DNA from 3 places in the Paenibacillus sp. CMAA1364 genome. Region 2 is predicted to be linked to each of the others. Evidence: predicted binding sites of a transcription regulator. Region 2 holds the regulator's gene; each other region holds the start of a gene.

Region 1 (4,297 bases), on a different contig from region 2:
ACCGGAGACCGTAGGCATACGAGGATCATCCCATCCATCCACATGGCCTTCGTCAACAAGTAGCTTCAGCTTCCGCTTACTCGTTAACGTCTGTCCGACATTCAAACGACCGAATTCGTATTGATGAGGTACGTTAGGCATTTCGCATTCCGCAACCACCCAATCATAAAACGGACGTTGATCTTCAAATTCTAATGAACAAAGAGAATGTGTTATCCCCTCAATGGCATCTTCTAATGGGTGCGCAAATGTATACATCGGATAAATACACCATTTATCACCTGTATTGTGATGATAGGTATGAGATATTCGATAAATAACAGGGTCTCGCAGATTAATGTTAGGTGAGGACATATCAATTTTTGCACGCAACACTTTTTGTCCATCAGCAAATTCTCCAGCACGCATGTCTTCAAATAATGTTAGATTCTCATCCACACTACGTTCACGATACGGACTGTTGGAGCCTGGTTCTGTTAACGTTCCTCGTGTCTCTCTAATTTCATTCGCACTGAGATCATCAACATATGCTTTGCCTTTCTTGATCAAGACGACCGCCCGCTCATACATTTCATCGAAATAATTAGAAGCAAAACGTAAATCATCCCATTCATATCCGAGCCACTTCACGTCTTCCTGGATAGATTGTACATACTCCATGTCTTCTTTGACTGGATTCGTATCATCAAATCTTAAATTGGTCTTTCCTCCGAATTCATCTGCCAAAGCAAAGTTAATGTAGATGGCTTTAGCATGTCCAATATGTAAATAACCGTTAGGTTCTGGTGGAAAACGAGTTAGCACTTCTTTCACTTTGCCTGATTTCAAATCTTCCGCAATCACATTCTTAATAAAATTGGAAGGTGTACTTACGTGCTCCATTACAATCAACCTTTCATTGTTAGGTATTCTATGTCACCTTGCTTATACTAACTATCATCATACAAATATACCTGTATTATGCGGATTGTTCAATCTCGATACAATACTTATAAGAAGTATGCCATGAAGATATCATCAACATATTGTCCACCTACATGGAACTCTTTCGCCAGTCTACCTTCTTGTACAAAACCACATTTCTTATAAAAAGAAGAAGCAACCGGATTCGTAGCAAGTACACGCAGACTTAATTTCGTAATTTCTTGCATCTGAGCCCATTTCTTCAATGTATCCATTAACCGAGTACCCACACCTTCATGTTGAAAATAGGGATCAACAGCTATATTAATCTCCCACACATGACGGTTCGTTCGAATGGATGTCGGATATCTAAATCCAACATATCCACACAGCTTATCATTTATAAACGCTACGAACTGTGAACCTGGTTGGCAATGGCGTAAGAAGTCTTCGCGACTTGTCCAATTCAAGGGTTCAGGTGAACTATCATCATTCCATACCATAGCATCTAAATTCATCAGCTGTTGGGCATCCTTCATTTCGGAAAGGCGGATCGCAAGCGTGCGTTGATTCATTCCCAAGTGTCTCACCTCATTCGTGTAACCCCCCTGTCATAACTTGACTACGGGTAGTGGTACGATTCGCTAATATATTACCGTTTATTCTATCATAAATCTTCTGCATTCAATAATAAAAAGGGATGAAGGATAGATGTTATCTACCACTTCATCCCTTATGAAATATGAATCTGCGATTATGATAAAGATATCACTTTCTCAGGAACACGTAGTTCTTGCAATATTAACGCTCTTAATGATCCAAAGATTCCTGTGGGCTCCGCAGGTATGCTACCCAATAGGCTAGAGCAACAAAGATGGCTCCACCCACTAAATTCCCTAACCACACAGGAATGAAATTCGTTACAAATTCACCCCAAGAGTAGTATCCTGCAAAAATTGCAGCAGGGATTAGAAACATATTAGCTACAACGTGTTGAAATCCAATAGCTACAAAAGCCATCGTTGGGAACCAAATACCCATGATCTTACCACTCATGTTATCTGCTCCATAAGATAACCAAACCGCTAATGCGACTAACCAGTTACAACCAATTCCGGATACAAATGCTTGAAGAAATGTCACATCTAACTTATGCCCGGCCATATCCACTAACTTTTCTAAATAGACACCAGATTCCGTCAAGCCAACAATATGTCCGAAGAAATACGCAATGAACAAAGCCCCTACCATATTACTTAATGTAATTAATATTAGATTCTTGCATGCTTCCCATGTAGAGATCTTCTTCGCAATTCGAGCCATGGGTACTGCCAACATGTTTCCCGTTAGCAATTCAGCACCAGCCAATAGAACTAGAATTAGTCCTAATGGAAATACGGCTGCGCCAATGAGATTAGAAACAGAACTCCATTCTGCAGGTGTACCCGCAGTTACACGGATTGCTAATAGAAATCCAAGCGATATAAAGGCTCCACCTAAGAAACCAAGAACAAGTACAGTAGAAAGTGGATTATGTGCCTTCGTCACCCCACTCTCTATAGTCACTTTGGCAATCTGTTGAGGTTTATAATAGGCCATAATCCAAACTCCCTTTTCCTTAAAATGATTACAAATTTAATGTTACATCCATACACGTCATATGATTCACATATCATATCATTTCCAAAAATATATTGTAATGATATAAGTTACTGAAAACCATAAAATCTTAAATTATGAATGTCATTTGACAGAAGTCTGAACTTCTTCGTATAACAACTCATCCATCATAAATAAATAAGAGAAGCGCTTAGATAATTCAACATTCATCTGGACGCTTCTCTTATTTAGCTATATTTCATACTTATACATCATATTTAACGATATAGTGCTGCATATCTGAAATATAATGACCTATACTGTATTCTATTAATCTGTCATTAGCATCATAAGAATATCGTAATCGTTTCAGCAATGTCTTACCATCTGACACAGACAGTACCTCAGCTATTGCTTCCGTTGCAACAGCCACAGTGAATTCATCTCGATAATGAGCCATATCGATATGATTCTCTTCAATAAGCTCATAGATGGATTGAATCTCTGTTATATCCACAGGCTCATTGGTTAACACGCTTGGTGACAAGAAATGAGTATAATGAATATACGGCTTGCCGTCCAAAACATATAACCGTTCAACTCGAAGACAACGTTCTCCAAACAAGTTAAATACTTCTGTCTGTTCTTCATTCTTCATCCAGTTGGATGTTAGTATCCGTTTCTCAATGATATGACCTTCTTCAACTAACAGTTCTGTAAAACGTTTCCCTTTGGATATGTTGGAGACCGATGTATTCCTAATAACAAGCGTCCCAATACCACTTTTCTTTTCTACATATCCTTCATGAGAAAGCTCTTGAATGGCATTTCTCACGGTCATCTTACTTACTTGGAATTCATCTTCAAGTTGGGGCTCGGATGGAATGTTCGTCCCTATTGGATAAAAACCATGCAATATTCGGTCCTTTATAATCTTCTTAATCTGCAAGTACAATGGTCCTTTTTTTCTAGAAATGGACATGATTCTCCTACCTTCCCACATCTAACCTAATCTCTGTCACAGCTTGCCATATTTCTGCTTCCGTCGAAGTTGGTGTATCACCTGCGACAGTATGTGCCAGCATTGCTGCTGTAGTTGCAAAAGACAAACTCTGCTTCGGTGTTAAGCCACATGTTTCACCATGAATAATGCCACTGGCGAATGCGTCTCCAGCACCAATTCTATCATATACGGAGAAGGTTAATTCCTTTGAAAATTCAAATTCATCCTCTTTGTACATATACCCTTTAAGTGAATGTGTATTCTCTGCATTAATTGTGCGATGTGTACCCGCTATAACAGCAATGTTATACTTTTTCGCCACTTGCGGAATAAGTTGTATCAGTTGTCCTATTCGTTCACTTTCTTCTGTAGCCATTCCTAGCGTGTGTCTGGCATCTTGTTCATTCATCATAACGATGTCGGATAGCTGCAGCATACGCTCATAATGCAGTCTCGCCTTGGCATACCCATCTACTCCCCATAATGAAGGTCGAAAGTTACAATCAAACACAACGATACCCCCATTGTCTTTAACCTTTTCTGCAAAATGAATCATCTGTTGCCTTATTGAAGCATTCATCGCTAAGCTAATCCCACAAAAATAGACCACATCTATTGCCTGGGAAATTCCATTGAAGTCATATACGCCTGCATTTGCTGTATTAAAGCTACTGTCTGATCGATTGGAATACGTGACACGACTTGGACGAGCACCGAATCCATTCTCCAAAAAGTACATGCCTACATAATTCCCACCTCTACGAATACTTGCCGTTGATATGTCCAACTTAC
Region 2 (4,297 bases):
TTCATGATGAATACGTTCTTCATCTAAAGTTAAACAATGACCATTCTTCACAACCTGCTGACCATTTACCCATACATGTTCTACATCTTTAGCACTCGCTGAATAGATACAATGAGATATGAAATCCGTGTGTGGTAAGAAATGTGCTTGATCGGTATTAAGCGCTATGAAGTCTGCCTTCATACCCACCGCTAACTTCCCTATAGAATCTAGAAATAATGAACTTGCCCCATATATAGTACCCATTCGAAGTGCTTCCGCAGCAGGTACGGCTGTTGGATCTCCCGAGATCCCTTTATGAATAAGTGCGCTTAATCTCATTTCTTCAAACATATCTAGATTGTTGTTGCTCGCAGGCCCATCGGTCCCAAGGGATACAGGCACACCCGCCTTTAACAGATCGGGTACACGCGCGATTCCACTAGCCAACTTCAAGTTGCTTCCTGGATTATGCGATACACCTACTTGATATTGTGCTAGAATCTGAATCTCTTCATCCGTTAAATGTACACCATGCGCTACAAGCGAAGGTCGTGTAAACATTCCTAATTTCTCCAAGTGTTGAACAGGTCGAAGACCATAGTCTGCCACATTCTGTTCGACTTCACTCTTGGTCTCTGACATATGTGTATGCACAGGAAGATCAAGATCATGTGCCGCCTGTATGAACTTCTCAAAGAATGCTGGTGGACAGGTATAAGGTGCGTGAGGAGACATCATCGTTGTGATTCTTCCTTCGGCTTGTCCATGCCAGTCTTTCGCAAAAGTAATCGCATCATTCAGTTTATGTTGTTGCTCTTCTTGGGTACATAAACCAATGACACCACGGGTAAGCACCCCACGCATACCTGATTCTTGAACAACCTTAGCCACTTGATCCATGTGATCATACATATCTAAGAATGTTGTTGTACCGCCTTTGAGCATTTCTAAGACAGACAGTGAAGTACCCCAATACACATCTTGTGCGGTGAATTTCTCTTCCATTGGCCACATCTTCTCCTGCAACCATACTTGAAGCGCTAGATCATCGCCATAACCTCTTAACAACGACATCGCTGCATGACCATGGGTGTTTACAAGTCCAGGTAAGAATAACAGCTTATTTCCATCTACAATTGGAATATCTTCACTATATTCCGGCTTCTCCTCGCCAATGTACGTAATGAGATCATCCTCTATAACCATATAACCATTCATAACATTCTGTTTATCATTTAGAACAACAAATGTACCATTCTTAATGATCCATTTCTGTCGTTTGTTGTGTTCCATTGTCTGAATCTTCCTTTCCGTTGCTTAAGTAATACGCAAGACTGAGCATATCTGTTGTAAAATCCGCTGCATGTATTCGAACGTTGGCTGGTGATTTTATAACGATTGGGGCGAAGTTCAAGATCGCTTCTATTCCCGCTTCCACCAATGTATCAGCAACCATTTGAGCTTCATGCTCAGGAACGGTAATAATCCCAATTCTAATATGGTGTTTCTTAATCGTATCAGACAATTCTTCCATAGGTTGAACCATTAATGTATTAATACGTGTTCCCACCTTCTGTGGGACAGCATCAAACACAGCTACGATCTTCAGATTCTCTTTCAGATAAGCATTATAATTAGATAACGCTTGCCCTAGATTACCCGCTCCTACAAGCACAACGTTAATTTGTTGGTCTAAATTAAGAATATGTCGTATTTTTTCAATTAAATAAGGCACGTCATATCCAATACCCTTTTTACCGAAATCGCCAAAATAGGCAAGGTCCTTACGGATTTGTGCTGGATTCAGATCTAATTTCTGACCGAGTTCCTGTGAAGAAACGGTACCCACTTCTCTTTTGTATAGCTCTGATAGATATCGTAAATACACAGGTAATCTACGAACAACAGCCTCTGAAATTTTATCAGATTTCATATTTAATCCTCCTATTGGATAACAAATAGATATATTAAGAACGGTCGCCGTCTTCTAACCATTCTGAAATTCTTGGAATCATTTGATTCGTCGGCATATGTTCCATCTTAGGTCCAGGTAATGAATAGAGGAAGTACTTTCCATAATATGAGTCAATTACACGTGTATCATATACAATCACGATCCCCTTATCACTTGCTGTACGAACCAATCTGCCGAACCCCTGTTTGAAACGAATGACCGCTTGGGGAACAGATAGCTTCATGAATGGGTTCTTTTTTTGCTGCTGTAATAACTCACTCTTCGCCTCAACCATCGGATGATTAGGCGGTTGGAATGGCAATCTGACAATCGCTAGACAAGTCAAAGCTTCGCCGGGTATATCTACCCCTTCCCAGAAGCTATTCGTCCCAAGCAGAACAGAGGCACTACTATCTTGGAAGCGACGGACCAACTTACTTCTGCTTCCATTATCAACACCTTGTCCTAGCACGACAATATCTGTTGCAGATAATGCTTTTGTTAACGGTTCATAGACTTGACGAAGCATACGATATGACGTGAACAACACCAACATCCTGCCTTTGGTTATTACGGCTGTTTCTGCAAGCGACTTAACTAACATTTCGACGAATAGTGAATCGCCTACACTTCCCTTTAGGCTCGGGAAATCTCGAGGAATGATTAGCAATGCTTGATCTCGATAACGGAAAGGAGACGGTAATTGAACCGTGACCAAGTTACCTACATCGGCAGCATGCTGTAGCCCCAGATTCTCAATCATGTACTGAAAACTCTTATCAATAGAGAGGGTTGCAGAAGTAAGTATAATACTTTTCTTCTGATCGAAGAACACTTCCTGTAATTGCTTACTCACATCAACAGGAACAGCATACATCTGTATAGATTTACTACGGTAATGACCATTTGCCTCCATCCAGTATACATTTAATGGATCATTTAGTGATATAAAGAAGTGTAGATTCTCCCGTTGGGTTGCTAAATCTTTCACAAGACCACTAATATCTGTAAGAAGGCTCTCTAAACTGGTGTCATCTAGATTCTCTCTAATTTCATTGATCATCTTATCAGAACTGCGAATGACTTCGCCAAGTGTTACATAGATCTGATTCTCGACTTCTTGTAACACTTGCCATTCCTTTGGTTGTTTGGAAGGCTGTAAGCGTAGCACGAATTGCGCCGTATCCCCAGGTGCTGCATCGCTTCTCTCAGGGAGTAAAGCAAATAACATTTCGCTTAACCGATCCCAATGCTCTTTCACTTCAACTAAATCGCCACTCATCCGATCCGTTAAGACAGCCCAATCAGAAGCTTTCTCATCGTTAGAAGAATGTAATTGTTGTCGAAGAGCAGGAAACTGACCATTGCGGTTGTCTTTATAAAGACGAGCTAACGTGTGGATGACATCGAAATACCTCATATGTAATCCTAAATGTTTACCCGCTACTTCTTCCAAATGATGTGCTTCATCGATCACTAGATATTCATAAGCAGGCAATAGTTGATGCCCTGCCTTTACATCCGTGAATAACTTCGAATGATTCGTAATTACGACATCTGCAATACCCGCTTCGTGTTTAGCACGATGGTAATAGCATTTACGGAACCATGGGCATGCACGACCTAGGCAGGAATCCGAATCGCTGGATACGGTCTCCCAAAAGTCTCCACCACGAGCACCTAAATTCAGTTCCTCATCGTCACCTGTTTGTGTCTGTGTTAACCACACGATCATTTGAGCAGCTAAGATCACGTCTTCTTTAGGATTCGCAAAGTCTCTTCTAATTATTTTATGTTCAAATTTTCTCAAACACAAATAATGTTGTCTCCCCTTAAAAATAGCCGCTTTGAAAGGAAAAGGTACCACTTGTGTCAGAAGAGGTATATCTCGTTCTCTTAATTGTTCCTGTAAATTAATTGTATGTGTACTTACCATAACTTTCTGTTCACGCTTCACACTCTGATATATCGAAGGGATTAAGTAACCCAATGATTTCCCGGTTCCCGTACCAGCCTCAATAAGGAGGTGCTTATCATCATCTAAAGCATTCATAACCTCTGTGAACATCATACTTTGGGACTCACGCGCTTCATATTGTGGCATGATGGAGCGAAGTTGATTCTCTATCAGTTCTAGATATTCGGGAAAGTGCATGTTCTTCAGAGGATTCTCATCTGCATCATCTCGAGGCGCAGAAATATCCGTCCAATCCTCCACCGCCAGTGCCAGTTGACGATAGAACGTATGGCTCTCTAGATCCTGTGCAGGTTCCTTTTCTTTCTCTTTACATAATTCATCGAAATACCATGCTAAATCACTATCTTCATCTATGAAAAGTTCGGTAAGTCGCTGTAAGGTAA
Region 3 (4,297 bases), 190 kb from region 2:
CAAGATCGCGTAAGGAAACTAGCAAGATATTACGTAACGACAGGTATTAAAGGCCTATATGTAGGTGGAAGTTCAGGTGAAGGCATTCTCCAGACAGTAGAAGAACGTAAACAAGTGTTAGAAGCTGTGATGGAAGAAGTTAAAGGGGAATTAATCATCATTGTTCATGTAGGCGCTAATTCTACTAGAGAGAGCGTGGAGTTATCCAAGCATGCTGAACTATGTGGAGCAGACGTTATCTCTGCTGTTCCTGCAATCTATTATCGTCTATCGGAAGCAGCAGTAGAGAACCACTGGCAGCAAATGATAGACAGCACATCATTGCCTTTCATTATTTATAATATTCCACAGACAACTGGATTTAATCTATCGATGAATCTTTTCAAAAGAATGGCGAAGCAAGAAAAGGTGATTGGTGTTAAAATGTCTGGAGAGAGTACATTTGAGCTTCAACAGTTTAAAGAGAATGGTGGAGAAGATTTCCTCGTGTTTAATGGTCCGGATGAACAATTCTTAGCAGGTAGAATTATGGGGGCAGATGGTGGAATTGGTGGAACCTATGGCGTTATGCCAGAATTGTTCTGTAAACTAAATGAATTTTATGTGGAGAACAACCTGAACGAAGCACAGGTACTGCAAAATAAAATCAATCAATTTATACTTAAATTGTTAGGTTACCCTTCGTTGTATGGCGCTTGTAAACATATCTTAAGTATCAGAGGAATAGAAACGGGACAACCAAGATTACCACTACTTCCAGTAAGAGCAGAAGATCATGAATCGTTAGAAGCGCTAAATACTGAGATTCTAGAAGCAATCGCATATTACACGAATTAAAAGAGGGGATGAGTGGAAATGCTTCAGCAGATTCAAGGTGGATTGGTAGTGTCATGTCAAGCACTTGATCATGAACCACTACATAGTTCTTATATTATGTCCAAATTGGCTTTAGCTGCACAAGAAGGTGGAGCAGTTGGGATTCGAGCGAACTCCAAAGTAGATATCATGGCGATTAAGAATGAAGTTTCTTTGCCTGTGGTCGGCATTGTAAAAAGAGATTACGCAGATAGTGAAGTATTCATTACGGCAACGAAGACTGAAATTGATGAGCTACTTGAAAGTGGTTGCGAGATGATTGCGATGGATGCTACGATACGCGTTCGCCCGCAAGGTGAGACCTTGGAAGGTTTAGTAAATTATTGTCGTGAGAAGAATCCTGATATATCATTAATGGCAGATATCTCAACAGTGGAAGAGGCTAAGTTGGCAGAGCAATTGGGATTTGATTGCGTATCCACTACACTTCATGGCTATACACCATATACATCTACAACTAAATTATTTGATCATGACTTTGAATTTTTGAAGGAAGTTCTAGGAGCTGTTGAAATTCCAGTCGTTGCTGAGGGGAATGTGCTGACACCCGAAATGTTCAAGCGGTGCTTGGAGATTGGCGCATCTTCAGTCGTTGTAGGCGGTGCTATTACAAGACCCAAAGAAATTACTGTGAGGTTCTTGGAATCATTAAATAAATAACTAAGTTACATACTTAAGGTGGTGCCCCTAGTCATTTGCGTGACTTCTGGGACACCACCTTATTTGCAATAGTTCTGAACTAAATTCGGCAAATTTCATTTGGACATAGTTCGCAATGACAGATTTCTTGTAGCATTTTTAGATTCTTAATGACAATTAGTCCGCCATCATACTCTACAGCATCCTTTTTGCGTAGATCACTTAACATACGATTAACACTTTCGCGTGTAGCACCAATCATATTGGATAGATCAGTATGAGTGACTTTTTTATTAATAAGAATATTGTCACCTTGTTTCTCCCCATAAGTGTTACCGAGTCTAATGAGAGTAGAACATAGGGCGCCTGGTTTGCCATACAACATTAAATCTCGAAATTTAGTCTGTGTTAGGCGGTGGTGTATACCCATCCATTTCATGAAGTCAATAGAGAACTCTGAATGTTGACAGATCAACATCTCTAAATCTTTATGCTCAATTACACCAATTTCACTTTCTTCCAATACTTCAGCATTAAAGCTGTGTTTGGTGCTAAAGAATATATCCGCTTGACCTACCATATCCCCGGTCTGATACATATACAATATAAGTTCTTTGCCTTCATCTGTAGATTTAGTTAGTTTAATCCGACCCCGTTTAATGTAAAAGAGTTTATCTGATAGGTCACCTTCCCAGAATAGATGCGATCCTTCAGGAATGATGCGATCTTTCATAGTAACTAATAAACGATTAAAGTTAGATTCTGAAAAGCAACTAGTATTTCCACGGGCCTCGATAACATTCACATGTGTAGTCATATTGGTTATCCCCTTATCTTTAATTTTCGGTTAAATTTAAACTAATTATACCCTTAAAAATCACACTTGTGGGGAGATAAACACCCCTAATAGTGGCAAATTTAAAAACTTTGTGATAAATTTCACTTTTATCTAGATTGAATAAGGAGAAATTTCGATAAAGGATATAATATTCATGAATAGATGAAGACGATAATGTAAAGAACAATACAGGCATATAAATACATGAGATGTGTATTACCGTTAGTATTAATGGATAATACAGGATATAATAGAAATGAAAGCGCTATGAAAATAAAATAGAAACTTTGTGAAAGATTTCACTACCAATTTCATAATGCTTGTGTTATGATGAAATCAAGAAAAAGATAACCATAAATTTGCTGGGAGGATGAGTGAAATGGCTGTTAAAAATGAAGTTGTCCATGAGAAGAAACAAGGAGCAGAGGGGTATATTCAATCCTTGATTGCTAAGGCGGATAAAGCACAAGAAGCGTTCATGCAAATGGATCAAGAGCAAATCGATAGTATCGTTAAAGCTATGGCTCTTGCTGGTTTGAACCAACATATGTATCTGGCAAAATTAGCTGTGGAAGAAACAGGAAGAGGTATTTATGAAGATAAGATTACTAAGAATATGTTCTCGACAGAATATATTTACCACAGTATTAAATACGACAAAACTGTAGGTGTAATTGAAGATAATGAATATGATAATTTCCAAAAAATTGCTGAGCCAGTTGGTACCATTATGGGAATCACTCCGGTAACGAACCCAACATCGACAACCATGTTCAAAGCACTCATTTCTATTAAGACTCGTAACCCAATCATTTTCGGTTTTCACCCATCAGCACAAAAATGTAGTAGTGAAGCAGCAAGAATTCTATTAGAAGCAGCTGTGAAACATGGTGCACCTGCAGATTGTATCCAATGGATCGAAGAACCAACGATGGAGAAAACAAATCTTCTAATGAATGATCCTGGGATCGCACTTATTTTAGCAACAGGTGGATCTGCAATGGTTAAGGCAGCATATAGTTGTGGTAAGCCAGCACTTGGTGTAGGCCCTGGTAACGTTCCTTGTTTCATTGAGAAAAGTGCCGATATCGATCAGGCAGTAACGGATTTGATACTATCTAAATCGTTTGACAATGGTATGATTTGTGCTTCTGAGCAAGCTGTTATTATAGAAGAACCTATCTTCGATCAAGTCAAAAAGAAGATGATCAACAATGGTTGTTATTTCTTGAATAAAGAAGAAGTGGGTAAATTGACTGCTGGTGCTATGAATGTTGATAAGTGCGCAGTTAACCCTGTTATCGTTGGTCAATCTGCCATTAAGATTGCTGAAATGTCAGGTATCCAAGTTCCTGCAGGAACTAAAATATTAGTAGCTGAACTAGAAGGCGTGGGTACGAAATATCCATTGTCTGCAGAGAAGTTAAGCCCAGTGTTAGCTTGTTATAAAGTGAAGAATGCTGACTTAGGGATCGCTAGAGCTGCAGAAATTGTTGAATTTGGTGGTATGGGTCACTCTTCTGTTATTCACTCGAACAATGAAGAAGTGATTATGAAGTTCTCTGATCGCCTCAAAACGGGCCGTGTCATTGTGAACTCACCTTCAACACATGGAGCAATTGGTGATATCTATAATACAAATTTACCTTCATTGACTCTTGGTTGTGGTTCTTATGGACGCAACTCCGTTTCTACTAACGTAGGAGCAGTCAACTTGGTTAATATAAAAAGGGTGGCACGCCGTACTGTGAATATGCAATGGTTTAAAGTACCTAACAAGATTTATTTCGAAAAAGGTGCAACACAATATCTAGCTAAAATGCCTGATATTACACGCGTAGCGATTATCACAGATCCAATGATGGTGAAATTAGGATATGTAGAAAAAGTGGAACATTACCTACGTCAACGTCAGATGCCAGTTGCAATTGAAGTGTTCTCCGA

The links. The regulator Rex, encoded in region 2, represses fermentation and respiration genes when NADH is low (regulators of the CRP and FNR family bind a similar motif). The targets are predictions, from matches to a motif close to TTGTGAAATATTTCACAA.
Region 1: ACH8E3_RS05305 (formate/nitrite transporter family protein) is a predicted target of Rex. The motif match lies at 2,557-2,574, and genes of this name have one in related genera.
Region 3: adhE (bifunctional acetaldehyde-CoA/alcohol dehydrogenase) is a predicted target of Rex. The motif match lies at 2,641-2,658, and genes of this name have one in related genera.

What each region holds. Positions count from the first base shown of each region.
Region 1 is NZ_JBITNB010000004.1:171,650-175,946, forward strand. Features, by position in the region: gene ACH8E3_RS05295 (glutamine--tRNA ligase/YqeY domain fusion protein) at 1-882, opposite strand, end outside; gene ACH8E3_RS05300 (N-acetyltransferase family protein) at 990-1,478, opposite strand; gene ACH8E3_RS05305 (formate/nitrite transporter family protein) at 1,714-2,502, opposite strand; gene ACH8E3_RS05310 (GntR family transcriptional regulator) at 2,768-3,484, opposite strand; gene ACH8E3_RS05315 (sugar kinase) at 3,492-4,297, opposite strand, start outside.
Region 2 is NZ_JBITNB010000001.1:164,000-168,296, forward strand. Features, by position in the region: gene ACH8E3_RS00760 (amidohydrolase) at 1-1,275, opposite strand, end outside; gene ACH8E3_RS00765 (redox-sensing transcriptional repressor Rex) at 1,241-1,915, opposite strand; gene dinG (ATP-dependent DNA helicase DinG) at 1,950-4,297, opposite strand, start outside.
Region 3 is NZ_JBITNB010000001.1:352,013-356,309, reverse strand. Features, by position in the region: gene ACH8E3_RS01800 (dihydrodipicolinate synthase family protein) at 1-837, shown strand, start outside; gene ACH8E3_RS01795 (N-acetylmannosamine-6-phosphate 2-epimerase) at 856-1,536, shown strand; gene ACH8E3_RS01790 (Crp/Fnr family transcriptional regulator) at 1,616-2,332, opposite strand; gene adhE (bifunctional acetaldehyde-CoA/alcohol dehydrogenase) at 2,733-4,297, shown strand, end outside.